2 linked regions of the Blastochloris tepida genome follow. The protein of the gene in region 1 interacts with the protein of each later gene in a pairwise test. Links are inferred from orthologs where the notes say so. Each region holds a gene or a part of one and is shown on either strand. Other genes may lie near its edges.

Region 1 (7,209 bases):
ACCGCGAGATTGTGGATGGCCTTGGCGTTGCCGGCCTCGGCGGCGCGCGTGTAGTGGCTGCGCGCCTTGACGAGGTCGCGGGTCACGCCCTGGCCCTTCTCGTAGAGGCTGCCGAGGCGGTAGGCCGCCGGGATCGAGCCCTGCTGCGCCGCGCGCTCGTACCAGCGCAGGGCCTCGGAGAAGCTCTGCGGCACGCCGCGGCCTTCGGCATAGCGGGTGGCGATCTCGAACTGGGCCGCCGCATCCCCGGCCAGCGCCGCCTCGCGCAGCGCCTGCGGGCCGATCGCCGCCGGCAGCGGTTGCGGCGCGGTGGGGGCGAGCGTGACGGCGGCCGGCTGGGTCGAGCCGGTGATGTCGGGATCGCTGCTGCCCAGGAGCCCGGCCGAGAACGCCGGCATCGACGCGGCGGAGAGGGCCGGCTGCACGACGCCGGACGACGGCGCCTGGGCGATGACCGGATCGCGCTGGAGGGACGATTGCGGCCCAGGAACGTTAGGCGCCACGGCAGGCGTTTCGGCGGGTGCCTGGGCCGGCCCAGCCGCCGGCACTTGCGCCGGATCGCCCGGCGGCGCGGACGGCACGGTGGCCGGCGCCTCGATCGCCGGGGCTTCGGCCTTCGGCGCCTTCGACAGCTTGCCGAGCATCGGCGGCAGGACGATCGGCGCGGCGGCGGCCATCACCATCAGCACCACGCCGGCCAGGATCAGCGTCCGGTGGCGGGCGAGCGCGGCGCGCACGCCGCTCTCGGCCGGATCGTCGTCCGACGCGGCGGCGGGCGGCATCCCTTCGGCGGTCGCCTGCTGGGCGGCGCGGCGGGCGGCGGCGATGAAGCTCGCCTTGGAGGTGGCATCCGACAGCGGCTTGGCGCCGAGACCGGGCGCGGCGGCGCCTGCGGCGGCCCCGGTGGCGACCGTTCCGCTCCGCAGCAGCGGCATGCGCGAGCCGGGTTCGAGCGGCAAATCGGGCGGCAGCTCGGACACCGGCTCCGGCGCAAGATTCGGTGCAAGCCCCGGCCCAAGATCCGACGAAAGGTCCGGCGCAAGTGCCGGCGGCAGATCGCGCACCAGCGCAGATGCGGCCTCGGCCACCTGCGCCGCCGGTGCCACCGAAGCAGCGGGCGGCGGGACGGCGGCCGGGCGCTCGGCCCGCTCGCCGGGCGCCGCATCGCCGCGGCGCGCAATGTCCTCCTCCAGCATCGCCAGCCGGTCGACCACCCGCTCCAGGGTGCCGTGCACCGTCTCCAGCGTGCCGTGGGTGCGCACCTCGGTTTCGCGCTGGGCCGTGCGCAGCTCCGACAGGTCGCGCATCAGGTCGTTGACCGGCGTCATGCCGAGATTGCGCACCGCGTCGCGCGCCGCGTCGATGGCGCTGCAGCGCGATTCCTCGATCTGCGCGAACAGGTCGTTCAGGCCGCGCTCGATCGCGTCGAGCTGGCCGAGGCGGCTGTCCGACTGGTCGAGCCGCTCGACGATCTGCTCGAGACGCGAGTCGATCGAGCCGAGATCCGGACCGTCGGCGACCAGCGCCTGGAGGCGATCGAGCTTGTCGACCAAGAGCAGCATCGAGCGCTCGACGGCGATCGGCGCATTGCGGACGGTGTTCTCGAGCGCGACCTGCAGGCGGTCGAGCCGCTCGCGAATCTCCTCCAGCGCCTCGTCCTCGGCGCTGCCGGCCGAGGTCGCGGCCAGCGACTCCTCAAGCTTGTCGATCTTGCGGTCGAGCCCCTCCAGGGTCTCGAGTGCGGCGGCGGCATCCTCCAGCACGCTGCCGATGCGCTCGGCCTTGGCCGCAAGCTGCTGCAGCTCGCCGGTGAAGCCGTCGGCGGCGGTGAGGGCGGGAAACTGTTCGAGCGTGGCCCGCAGCTCGCTGATCTGGCCGGTGAGGCGGTCGATCGCCCCCGGCTCCAGTCGCGATTCGTCGAGGGCGTCGAAGCGCTGGTGCAGGCCCTTCAGCTCCTCGCCGAGCGCGGCGATGCCGGCCTCGGCCTGCATCTCGCGCACGCCCTCGCGCACCTCGATCAGCATGCGCGTCATGTCGTTGAGCTGGTCGATGTCGATCGCCGGCTGGGCGGTCGCCTCGACGTGCGCGTGCAGCGCCCGCACCGAGGCGTCGAGCGCCTCCAGCGAACGGCAGGGCGACAGATAGCTGACGCTGCGCGACAGTTCGGAGACGTCGCGGCGCAGCGATGCCACCTCATCATAATCGGAGCGGTAGCCGCGCAGGCCCGCCCGCTCGTCGAGCAGGCGCTGGCGGGCATTGATCTCGGCCACCGCCGAGTCGAGCAGCGGGCGCCGGCCCGGCCGCGCCTCGGCCGCGCTGTACAGACGCTCGTTCATGGCTTCGATATTGCCGGCAAGCTCGTTCAGCCGGCGGTGGAGATCGAGCTGCGGCGATTCCAGGCCGCTGCGCCGCTCCGAACCGGTGCGGCCGGCCGGCCGTCCCAGGCCGTCGCGCGGATGTGCGGCGCCGCGCGGCGGCGCGCCGGCGACCTCGCCAAGCAGAGCATTGAGTCGGCGCGACACCTCGCCGAGCGCGGCCGCAACCCCCTCGGCGCCGGGCGCGGGCGGTTCGGGCTCGCGGGCCGGCGGCTCGCGCCGGACATCCGGTCCTTCGGGGCGCTCGCTGGCGGCGGCGCGCCGCGGAGCGCTGCGCTCGCCCGGCTCGCCGCCCTCGGCCTGAAGCGCGCGCTCAAGCCAGCGCTCCAGGGAAACTCCTTCCCGCTCCGCCGCCGCCCGCGCGGCATCCAGCGCGTCGGCGGCAAGATCCGCGGCCGCGTCGGGAGCGGTGCTGCGTCGGTTCCACGATCCACTTTGCGTCATGGTCAAACCCGTCGGGCGTTTGCCGGCACCGCTGGATGGGCCGCCGGAGCCGGAATTGCCGGCGGCACGCGGGCGCTGTGCGTCCCCGCGCACTTTTTCCTGCCACGGTAAATGTACGGTTAACGCCGATGCAACTTCAGTGGCACCTTTGCGTTGAGGCAACGTGTGTCGTTTCGGCCTCAATCCCCCGTTGACGGACGGTGCGGCGGCGCAGTCTCTTCAACACGGGGGAATTTTGAATTAGTCTAATTAATCATTCCGCTCGGATAGGGGGTCTGCTCTTTCCTGTTGCATGTGAGACGAGGAAATTGCGTATGTGCGGAACGAGACACTTTTGGAGGTAATTTCCTACAGAACGGTAGTTGCAGGGACTGCAGCCGTTGACGGCCCTTTCACAAGTGACCGTCTTTCCGAAGGTCCACGGGCGGAACGGATTCGCACAATAAAGATAAACAAGAGTTGGGATGATGATGAAAGAGCACGAAATCGCCGCAAGCGGCGTCGAGGCACGCACAGGGTACAGCGAAACCAAGATCGCGAATCGATCCGATTATTTCACGATTGGCGACCTCGCTCGGGAGTTCGGCGTAACCTTAAGGGCGCTGCGTTTTTACGAAGACAAGGGCCTGCTCAGCCCGAAGCGGGAAGGCCTGACCCGCCTCTACAGCGGCACCGACCGCAACCGGCTGGTCCTCATTCTCAAGGGCAAGCGCTACGGATTCACGCTGTCCGAGATCAAGGCGATGATCGCCCTGCACGAGGGCCGCGACGATGCCGCCAATCTGGCGTTGTCGCAGGAGACGATCCTGCAGCAGATCGCCGTGCTCGAGAAGCAGCGCCAGGAGATCGACGAGGCGATTGCGGAGCTGCGCAGCAGCCTGCCGCTCTGCAGCAGCGCCGGCCGTCTCACCCCGGCGGACTGACGCGGCATCCGGCCCCGAGGGCCGGCCTCCCGCTGCACGCGACCGGCGCGCCGGGCTCATCACCCGGCGGCGCGGTGCGACCGACTGATCATTCGGTGGCTCTGATCACTCTGCGGCGCGGCGCGCCTGTTTGGTGAACTTCTTCATCACCCGCTCGCGCTTGAGGCGCGAGATGTAGTCGATGAACAGGCCGCCATTGAGGTGGTCGATCTCGTGCTGGATGCAGGTGGAGAGGATGCCGGAAAACTCCTGCTCCTGCGGCGCGCCGGTGCGGTCGAGGAAACGCACCCGCACCCGGTCCGGCCGCTCGACCGTCTCATAATAGTCCGGGATCGACAGGCAGCCCTCCTCGTGGCAGCGCTTCTCCTCCGAGGACCACACCACCTCCGGATTGATCAGCACCAGCGGCCGCTTCTCCTCGCCCTTGCGGGCGGGATCGATGGTGACGATGCGGCGCGGCTCGCCGACCTGGATCGCCGCCAGCCCGATGCCGGGCGCGTCGTACATGGTCTCGAACATGTCGTCGATGAGACGCCGCACGGTGTCGTCGACGGCCTCGACGGGCGCCGAGGTCAGCCTGAGCCGGGGATCGGGCAGAACAAGAATGTCGCGAATGGCCATACAGGCGAAATAGGCGATGGAACCCGGCGGGTCAACGAACGGGCCCAACGCTTTTGCCGCCGCCAGGCCCGGCCACCCGCATCGCGTGTAGGCATTAGACCGTAGCGGCGGCCTGATTCATGTCAATGTGCACTGCACTCGCGCATGGTCATATCCGCCCGCCTGGTTGACACGGCGACCGGCGGACGCTGCCGATTCAAGATCGCGTCTTGTCCGTCTGTCGTCGAGTTGCACCGTGGTCTTCCCGAGACTCAAAGGCCGGTACGCGCTTCGTCATCGGATGACGCCGTACCGGCCTCTCTTTTTGCCGAAACGTTCCCGTTCTGTTCGGAACAGCCCCGGCAGCTTCGCGCGGTATCATGGTGTCACCGCGCCGCTCCGGCAGCGTCCCGCCGGCCGGGGCGAACCGCCGCCGCATCGTGCACTGCCGCAAAGCCTTTGGTTGCATCCGCGACCATTCCGTCTCCCGCCGGCCCAGGCGCGATGCCCCGCGCGCTGCCGGCGCCCCGAGCGCGGACGCCGCTGCCGAAACGGATTTGCGCGAGCCGCGCGAATCGCCAGACTGCCGGCTCCCGTCACCCGCCGCGCCCTGCGGCGCACCAGCGATCCGCCGCATGACCGCCACCCCGTCCCACGCCGACTGGATGGACACGCTCGCCGTCTATCTGCGGCCGCGCGTGCTCATCGTGCTGTTTCTCGGCTTCGCCTCCGGCCTGCCGCTGGCGCTGTCCGGCTCGACGCTGCTGGTGTGGATGCGCGAGGCCAATGTCGATCTCGGCACCATCGGCCTGTTCGCGTTGGTCGGCACGCCCTACACGGTCAAGTTCCTGTGGGCGCCGGTGGTGGACGCGCTGAACGTGCCGGTGCTGTCGCGCCTGCTCGGCCGGCGGCGCGGCTGGCTGATCTTTTCCCAGATCCTGCTGATCGGCGCCATCGTGCTGCTCGCCACCCGCGATCCCGCCGTCTCGCCCTGGGCGGTGGCGTTCGGCGCGCTCCTGGTCGCCGCCGCCTCGGCCACCCAGGACATCGTCATCGACGCCTTCCGTGTCGAGAGCCTCGACGAGCGCGAGCAGGCCGCCGGCATGGCGAGCTATGTCGCCGCCTACCGGCTCGGCATGCTCGCCTCGACCGCCGGCGCCCTGTTCCTGGTCACCGGCTTCGAGCGTTACGGCTTCGACCGGGCCGGCGCCTGGACCGCCGGCTATCTCGCCATGGCGGCGCTGATGGCGGCGGGCCTCGTCACCACGCTTCTCGCCACCGAGCCCGATCGCTCGGCCGAGGCCATCCGCCAGCAGGCCGGCGACGGCGCGCTGGTGCGGGTGGCCAAGGCCGCGGCCGGCGCCTTCTCCGAGTTCCTGACCCGCGATCTGGCGGTCGCCGTGCTGGCCTTCGTGGTGCTGTTCAAGTTCTGCGATGCCTTCGCCGGCACCATGACCGCGCCCTTCGTCATCGACCTCGGCTTCACGCGCGACGAATACGCCGCCATCGTCAAGGGCGTCGGGCTGGCGGCGACCCTCATCGGCGGCTTTGCCGGCGGCTTCATCGCCCGCGCGCTGCCGCTCGCCACCGCGCTGTGGGTCGGCGCGCTGCTGCAGATGGTCTCGAATCTGGTGTTCGTGGGGCTCGCCTTCGCCGGCACCAATCTGTGGGCGCTGTCCGCGGCGATCATCGCCGAGAATTTCGCCGGCGCCATCGGCACGGTGATCTTCGTCGCCTATCTGTCGGCGCTGTGCTGGAGCCCGGCCCACACCGCAACCCAGTACGCGCTCCTGACCGCGCTCGCCGCGGTGGGGCGGACGTATCTCTCGGCCGGCGCCGGCTATGTGGCAGAGGCGACCGGCTGGCCGATGTTCTTCGCGCTGTCGTCGCTCGCCGCGGTGCCCGGTCTCGTGCTGCTGGCCGTCCTGCAGGTGCGCGGCCATTTCGCCGGACTCGATCAGGCCGACCGGGCCAAGGCAAAGTAGGAAGGCGCAGGCCTCACGCCGGCGTGCGGGCGCGCAGCGCCTGGGCCAGCGTGCCCTCGTCGAGATAATCGAGCTCGCCGCCGACCGGTACGCCATGGGCGAGGCGCGAGACCTTGACGCCGGTGGGGCGCAGCAGGTCGGTGACGTAATGGGCGGTGGTCTGGCCGTCGACGGTGGCGTCGAGCGCCAGAATCACCTCGCGCACATCGCTCCCCGTCACCCGCCCGACGAGACCGGCGAGATTGAGGTCGTCCGGCCCGACGCCGTCGAGCGGCGAAAGCGTGCCGCCCAGCACATGGTAGCGCGCCTGGATCACCGAGGCCCGCTCCAGCGCCCACAGGTCGGCGACGTCCTCGACCACCACCAGCAGGCTCGGATCGCGCCGCGGGTCGGCGCAGACGCTGCAGGGATTGACCGAGTCGATATTGCCGCAGATGCGGCAGACCGAGACCTTGGCCAGCGCGTCATCGAGCGCGGTGGCGAGCGGCGCCATCAGCTGCTCGCGCTTCTTGATCAGATGCAGCACGGCGCGTCGCGCCGAGCGCGGCCCGAGCCCCGGCAGGCGGGCCAGGAGCTGGACCAGACGTTCGATCTCGGGACCGGCGGCAGCAGGCATCGGGGGATAATGTTCAAGGGTTTTGCGGCGCCAACGCGGAGCGGTCGTCAACCACAACAGACAGATGCTCTTGGCGAGAGCCTCTCCGGGATCCCGAATGGGTCGCCCGGAATCCACATCTTGCAGCCGCTGGAGAAGTCGGCGCGGAGACGCCACCGGTCGTTCCCGGCGACCGCCGTCAGGCGGTCGGGAAGGGAACCCAAGAACCACGCCGCAGAAAAACACAACGCTCGTCGCAAAGGCGGCCGCTCAGCCCCACCCGAGAC
Region 2 (7,080 bases), 160 kb from region 1 along the record:
TCGAACAGCGCCTTGGCGAGGCCGCCGCGGCCGAGCCCGGCGATCGAGGGCTTGCCCGTCGCCGAGGCGAGCGCCTTCGGGGCGGTCGCGGGCGCGTGGATGTGGTCCTCGGCGGGGAGGTGGTCGGTGTGGGGGATCATTGTCATGGGGGCGGTCATGGGAGGCGGGTCATACCACACCTGCGGTGCGATGACAGGCCGGCAATCGGCGGACGTATCGTCAACGGGCGCGTTGCCGCGAGAACCTTTCGCCCATATGACGTTTCGCCCATATGACGTTGACGGCAACTGACGTTGCGGCCCTGAGCGGACGGACCCATGCGCGAGAACACCAAGCCTGAGACCGCCTTTCCCGCCCGGCTGATCGCCGGCTACCAATCCTTCCTCGACCGCCGCTACGCCGAGGAGCACGAGCATTACGAGACGCTGGCACAGGGCCAGTCCCCCAAAATGATGGTGATCGCCTGCTGCGACTCCCGCGTCTCGCCGACCGTGATCTTCGACGCCATGCCGGGCGAGCTGTTCACCGTCCGCAACGTCGCCAATCTGGTGCCGCCCTACGAGCCCGGCGGCCACCACGCGGCCTCGGCGGCCATCGAGTATGCGGTGCTGGTGCTCAAGGTCGAGGATGTCGTGGTGCTGGGCCATGCCAGCTGCGGCGGCGTGATGGCCTATGCCCGCCGGCGCACCGACCTCGGGGCCGGCGACTTCATCGGCCAATGGATGTCGCTGCTCGAGCCGGCGGCGGCCACCGCCGGCATCGTGCCGGCCGCGGACCTGCCGGATGCGGCGGTGGCGCGGCTGGAATATGCCGGCATCCGCCAGTCGCTGGCCAATCTGATGACGTTCCCATGGGTCCGCGAGCGGGTGGAGGCCGGCCAGCTCAATCTGCACGGCGCCTATTTCGCCATCGCCACCGGGCTGCTCGAACGGCTCGACCCGGCCACCGACCGCTTCGTGCCGGTGGCGCAGCGCAATCCCTTCCGCGCCGAGGCGGTGGACGCCGACGGCGCGTGAGACGGGTTCCGGCCTGCAGGGCTGGAAACCGTATGCCGTATGACCCGAGTCCCCGGCGGCCGGGGCAAGCGGATCGCGCGGCGATGTGAGGGGAAACCGGATGCGGCGGCCGGCATTGACGGACCGGCGTCACGGCCCTAGAACACATTCGTATATTTACATGTGTTCCATTCAACCGCGCGGTGTCCCCATGACCGTCAGCTCCCTGTCACCTTCCACCGCCGCCCACGGCCGCATCGACTGGAGCCCCTATCTGGTGGGCGCCGGCATCGGCGTCCTCAGTTGGGTGGTGTTCGTCGTCGTCGCGGCGCCGATCGGCATCACCACCGCGGTGTCGCAGCTGTCCGGCGGGCTCGCCGTGCCGCTGGTCGGCGCCGAGGCCGTGGCGCAGAACGCCTATTGGGCGCGCCACCCGATGCGGCTCGATTATGGAACCCTGTTCCTGGTCGGCACCTTCCTCGGCGCGCTGGCCTCCTCGCTCGCCGCCCGCACCTGGCGGCTCGAGCAGGTGCCGGCGGTGTGGGCCGAGCGGTTCGGCCCCTCGCCGCTCAAGCGCTACGCCGTCGCCTTCATCGGCGGCGTCATCGCCATGTACGGTGCCCGTCTCGCCAATGGCTGCACGTCCGGCAACGGCATCTCGCAGGGCCTGCAGCTCGCTGTGGTCGGCTGGGTGTTCCTGGCGGTGATGTTCGCCACCGGCCTTCTCACCGCCTTCATCCTGTTCCGCCAGCCGCGTTGAGGAGGCGCCGATGTTCCCGATGACCGGTACTGCCGCCCTGGTTCTCGCCGTGGCGTTCGGCTTCGCCTTCGGCTGGCTGCTCGACCGCGGCCGGGTGACGCACTACGACACCATCCTCAACCAGTTCCGCTTCAAGGACTTCACCGTCCTCAAGGTGATGCTGACGGCGATCATCGTCGGCGGCGTCGGCGTGCTGGCGCTGGTCGATCTCGGCCTCGTCAAGATGGCGGTGCGCGACGCCAATATGGGCGGCGTGCTTCTCGGCTCGGCGCTGTTCGGGGTGGGCATGGTGCTCTACGGCTACTGCCCGGGCACGGGTGTGGCGGCGATCGCCACCGGCAGCGTCCACGCTTTGGTCGGTGCGGCGGGCATGCTGGTCGGCGGCATGCTCTATGGCTTCAACTATCCCTGGCTCAAGGACACGGTGCTGGCGTGGTGGAACCTCGGCCGGGTGACGCTGCCCGACATCACCGGCGTGCCGGCGCTGGTGTTCTTCGCAGCGCTGGCGGTGCTGGCGGTCGCCCTGTTCTCGGTGGTCGAGTCGCGGCGGCTGTGATGCCAGTTTATACTGCCGCCTGAACGACGAAGGGGCGCCCGAGGGCGCCCCTTCGCGTATCAAGCGTCGTCAATATCAAGCTCAGCAGGGCGGAATAGCGTCAGCGTCTTCCGCCGCATGCTTGGCGCAATACGATTCGCTATTGCGCCCTACGACGCTTTACTACGAAGCCTCATGCCGCCTTCTTCTTCGGCTCGATCAGCCGGCGGTTGATCAGCAGCTCGGCGATCTGGACGGTGTTGAGCGCCGCGCCCTTGCGCAGATTGTCCGACACGCACCAGAAGTTCAGGCCGTTGTCGACCGTGCTGTCCTCGCGGATGCGGCTGATGTAGGTGGCGTCCTCGCCGGTCGCCTCCACCGGCGTGATGTAGCCGCCCGGCTCGTGCTTATCGATGACGAGGCAGCCCGGCGCCTTGGCGAGCAGAGCGCGCGCCTCCTCGGCCGTCACCGGCTTCTCGAACTCGACGTTCACGGCTTCCGAGTGCGACACGAACACCGGCACGCGCACGCAGGTGGCGGTGAGCTTGATCTTGGGGTCGAGGATCTTCTTGGTCTCGGCCACCATCTTCCACTCTTCCTTGGTCGAGCCGTCCTCCATGAAGACGTCGATCTGCGGAATGAGGTTGAAGGCGATGCGCTTGGGGAACTTCTTGGTCTCCATCTCCTGCGCGGTGAACACCGCGCGGGTCTGGCTGAACAATTCGTCCATCGCGTCCTTGCCGGCGCCCGACACCGACTGATAGGTCGCCACCACCACCCGCTTGATGGTGAAGGCGTCGTGCAGCGGCTTCAGCGCCACCACGAGCTGCGCGGTCGAGCAGTTCGGGTTGGCGATGATCTTCTTCTTGGTGAAGCCCACCACCGCGTCGGCATTCACCTCCGGCACGATCAGCGGCACGTCGGGGTCTGTGCGCCAGGTCGAGGAATTGTCGATCACCACGCAGCCCTGCGCGCCGATCCGCGGCGACCACTCCTTCGACACGGCGCCGCCCGCCGACATCAGGCACAGATCGTTCGTCGTGAAATCGTGGTTCTCGAGCGCTTTGACCTTCAGCGTCCGGTCGCCATAGGAGACTTCCACGCCCAGGCTGCGGCGCGAGGCGAGCGGTATGACCTCATCGGCGGGAAAGCCCCGCTCGGCGAGGATCGACAGCATTTCGCGGCCCACATTGCCTGTGGCCCCGACGACTGCGACCGAGTAACCCATCCTTGACTCTCCGGCGAACATCCCGGGCCGCGGCCAATCGGCGGCAACCTGGGAGTCCAGGCCTTCTCCGGGAGCCTCGGCTTCTATTGCACAAGCGGCGCGGAGACAACACGCACGCGCGCGATCGCCGCCTCACACCGCCCGGCCGCGCAGCCGCCGCTTCGCCTGGGCCCGGGCCACGAAGGTGGCGAACGGCACCAGCAGTCCGCGCTCCTCGGCAAGGGCCGTCTGCGGCGCGCGCAGGCTGCGCGCCTTGCGCAGCGCCGCCCGCCGGTCGAGCCAGATCACCTGTCCGCGCTCGGGCGGATCCGCAAACAGCGCGTCGAACCATTTTCCGGGCTGATACATGCACGCGTTCCCTAAGTATTTACTGGCAACGCGATAGAGTTTGCGTGGTTCCGCGGGCGGGTCGCCGCAGGCCGTTGCGCCGATGCAACTGTGGGGCCCGATCGGCGTTGTCTTGAGCAATCCGCCCTGGCGGCGGCATGCGAAGGCCATTAGTGTGTGATCAAATCGGGATCGAGGGTGCCATGCGGCTCGCCAGTCTTCTTGCCTCCACCGCCGTGCTCGCCATCGCGGCGACCACCGTTCTGCCGAGCGCGGCCGACGCCCAGAGCCGGCGGGGTCCGTCGCGGATCACCGTGACGAAGGATCAGTCCTACCTCTATCCGGGCACGGCTGTTCCGGCGCGCACGGCGGCCGACTATGCGACCGACCTGCGCTTCCGCCCGGGCGTGCCGATGTCGTGGAATACCGGCCCCGGCGGCGATGGCGGCCAGTTCAACCTGCCGCAGCCGTTCGAGCTGGGCGGCATCCGGCCGCTGCAGTTCTGACCGGACGGCGTTGGACGTCGACTTCGACTTGGATTTGGACTTGGACTTCGAAACGAAACGGCCGGGCAGGTGCCCGGCCGTTCTGTTTTTCGGGGTGGTTGATGACGCTCAGCCCGCCAGCGCGTCGAGTTCGGCGAGAATCGCATCGCCCATCGCCGTGGTGCCGACCGTCGCCTGACCGGGCGCGGCGATGTCGCCGGTGCGCAGGCCCTTGGCCAGCACATTGGCGGTGGCCTGATCGAGCAGGTCGGCAGCGTCGCTGAGATTGAACGAATAGCGCAGCGCCATGCCGAACGAGCCGATCATGGCGAGCGGATTGGCGAGCCCCTTGCCGGCGATATCGGGCGCCGAGCCATGCACCGGCTCGTACATCGCCTTGCGCTTGCCGGTCGCCGGATTGGCCTCGCCGAGCGAGGCGGACGGCAGCATGCCGAGCGAGCCGGTCAGCATCGCCGCGATGTCGGACAGCATGTCGCCGAACAGATTGTCGCAGACGATGACGTCGAACTGCTTGGGCCGGCGCACCAGCTGCATGCCGCAGGCGTCCGCCAGCTGGTGCTCCAGCTCCACGTCGGGATATTCGCGCTTGTGGACGGCGGTGACCACCTCGTTCCACAGCACGCCCGACTTCATGACGTTGCGCTTCTCGGTCGAGGTCACCTTGTTGCGGCGCTTGCGGGCGAGGTCGAAGGCGACGCGGGCGATGCGCTCGATCTCGTAGGTGTCATAGACCTGGGAATCGATGGCGCGCTTCTGACCGTTGCCGAGGTCGGTGATGGTCTTGGGCTCGCCGAAATAGACGCCGCCGGTGAGCTCGCGCACGATCATGATGTCGAGGCCCTCGACCAGATCGCGCTTGAGCGAGGAGGACTCGGCCAAGGCCGGATAGCAGATCGCCGGGCGCAAATTGGCGAACAGGCCGAGATCCTTGCGCAGGCGCAGCAGGCCCGCCTCGGGGCGCACCTCATAGGGCACGCCGTCCCATTTCGGCCCACCGACCGCGCCGAACAGCACGGCATCGGCGGCATGGGCCAGATCCATGGTCGAATCGGTGATGGCGACGCCGTCGGCGTCATAGGAGGAGCCGCCGACCAGCCGCTCGTCATAGTCGAAGGCGGCGATGCCGCGCTTTTCGAACCAGGCGAGCAGGCGTTTCACCTCCGCCATCACCTCGGGGCCGATCCCGTCGCCGGGCAGAAGCAGGAGCTTGAACGAAGGCATGGCGCATCTCGCAGGGCTGTCAGCGGGTGTGTTGGCGTCATCCCGGCCGCAGCGAGGACATCTGGTCCGAGCGGAGAGCCGGGATCGTCAGCAGGTCATTTGTCTGCATGCGGTCCCGGCTCTCGGCTCCGCCTCGGCCGGGACGACGAGAATGAGACGATTCCTCTAGAAGCTCGCGGGGCGGGCCGCAAGTATCAGCGCGGGCTGCACGTCACCCAGCGCTGCGGCGGCCATTAAGATTTTGTTGGAGCATGATGTTATCGCAAAACCGGTTCCCACTTTTGCGCATCATGCTCAGCGCCCGCGGCGGAGCGCCTCCAGCACGTCGGCGGTGGCGCGGCCGGTGACCGGCAGGCCGTTCTTCTGCTGCACGGTGCGGATGGCGGCCACCGTCTGACGGCCGATGACGCCGTCGGCGACGCCGCCGATATCGAAGCCCGCCCGCATCAGCAGCGTCTGCAGCTCGCGCCGGCCGGCGCGGTCGAGCGGGCGCTCGGTCGTCGGCCAGGGGGTGGCGATCGGGCCGCCGCCGCGCAGCCGGTCGGCGAGGTGGCCGATCGACATGGCGTACACGATGGTGGGATTGTATTGGTAGAACGCCTCGAAATTGCGGGTGACCAGGAAAGCGGGGCCGCGCCGCCCGGCCGGCAGGATGATGGCCGACGGGGCATCCGCCGGCAGGCCGCCGCCGACCAGCGGCCGGCCGTCGACCCGCCGAACGCCGGCCCCGGCCCAGCTCGACACCGGCTTGCGGTTCAGCCGCCCGGTCTGGCCCTCGCCGATGCTGTCGGGCAGCTCGACCTCGACGCCCCAGGGCAGGCCGGCGCGCCAGCCGTTCAGGCGCACGAAATTGGCGATCGAGGCCAGCACGTCCGGCACCGAGGTCGCGACGTTGCGCCGGCCGTCGCCGTCGCCGTCCACCGCGACGCGGAAGAACACGGTCGGCATAAGCTGCGGCCCGCCGAACGCGCCGGCCCACGAGCCGTAGAGCGCGTCGTAGGGAATTTCATTGGTGGCGGCGACCTTGAGCGCCGCGATCAGCTCGGTGCGGAAATAGTCGCGACGCCGGGGCGCGGTGCAGGCCAGCGTCGCCAGCGAGCGCACGATGTGGCGCAGCCCCACCGTCTTGCCGTAGTCGCTCTCGATGCCCCACACCGCGACGATGGTGGTGGCCTCGACGCCGTACTTCGCCTCCAGCCGCGACAGCAGCGCGGCGTGCTCCTTCAGCAGCCGCTTGCCGTCGGCGATCTTCTCGTCATCGACCAGGGCGGCGACATAGTCCCAGGCCGGGGTGCGGAACTCCGGCTGGTTCTGCAGGAAGCCGACGACGGAAGCGTCGGTCAGCAGGCCGCGGAATGCGCGATCCAGCACCGCCTCGGGCACGCCCTTGGCGCGGGCCTCGGCCTTGACCCCCTCGATGCAGGCGGCGGGCAGCGGCGGGCCGTCGACCGGGCCGACCGCGCGGGCGGGCGTGGAGCCGAGGAAGGTCGTGCCAAGGAGGGCGGCGA

What was found. The genes of interacting proteins can lie anywhere in the genome.
Region 2: the proteins of def (region 1) and BLTE_RS16920 interact in binary tests that used the Escherichia coli proteins (3 or more experiments, as listed by UniProt). The link is inferred for Blastochloris tepida from one-to-one orthologs.

What each region holds. Positions count from the first base shown.
Region 1 is NZ_AP018907.1:3,891,840-3,899,048, reverse strand. What follows is about bases 2,606-5,538. They hold def (peptide deformylase), read right to left. Parts: upstream 4,364-5,538; coding sequence 3,848-4,363; downstream 2,606-3,847. Other genes in these bases: BLTE_RS17670 (AmpG family muropeptide MFS transporter), read left to right, coding at 4,978-5,538; BLTE_RS17680 (MerR family transcriptional regulator), read left to right, coding at 3,284-3,742; BLTE_RS17685 (SEL1-like repeat protein), read right to left, coding at 2,606-2,819. In the rest of the region: more of BLTE_RS17685, read right to left, coding at 1-2,605; more of BLTE_RS17670, read left to right, coding at 5,539-6,327; recombination mediator RecR, read right to left, coding at 6,341-6,943. UniProt on the Escherichia coli protein: Removes the formyl group from the N-terminal Met of newly synthesized proteins. Requires at least a dipeptide for an efficient rate of reaction. N-terminal L-methionine is a prerequisite for activity but the enzyme has broad specificity at other positions.
Region 2 is NZ_AP018907.1:3,731,246-3,738,325, forward strand. Bases 1,502-4,305 are described here. They hold BLTE_RS16920 (aspartate-semialdehyde dehydrogenase), read right to left. Parts: upstream 3,519-4,305; coding sequence 2,484-3,518; downstream 1,502-2,483. Other genes in these bases: BLTE_RS16910 (YeeE/YedE thiosulfate transporter family protein), read left to right, coding at 1,502-1,755; BLTE_RS16915 (YeeE/YedE thiosulfate transporter family protein), read left to right, coding at 1,766-2,311; BLTE_RS16925 (hypothetical protein), read right to left, coding at 3,651-3,866; BLTE_RS16930 (hypothetical protein), read left to right, coding at 4,049-4,305. Also shown: dual-specificity RNA methyltransferase RlmN, read right to left, coding at 1-137; BLTE_RS16905 (carbonic anhydrase), read left to right, coding at 318-1,016; more of BLTE_RS16910, read left to right, coding at 1,207-1,501; more of BLTE_RS16930, read left to right, coding at 4,306-4,351; leuB (3-isopropylmalate dehydrogenase), read right to left, coding at 4,460-5,572; BLTE_RS16940 (lytic murein transglycosylase), read right to left, coding at 5,867-7,080.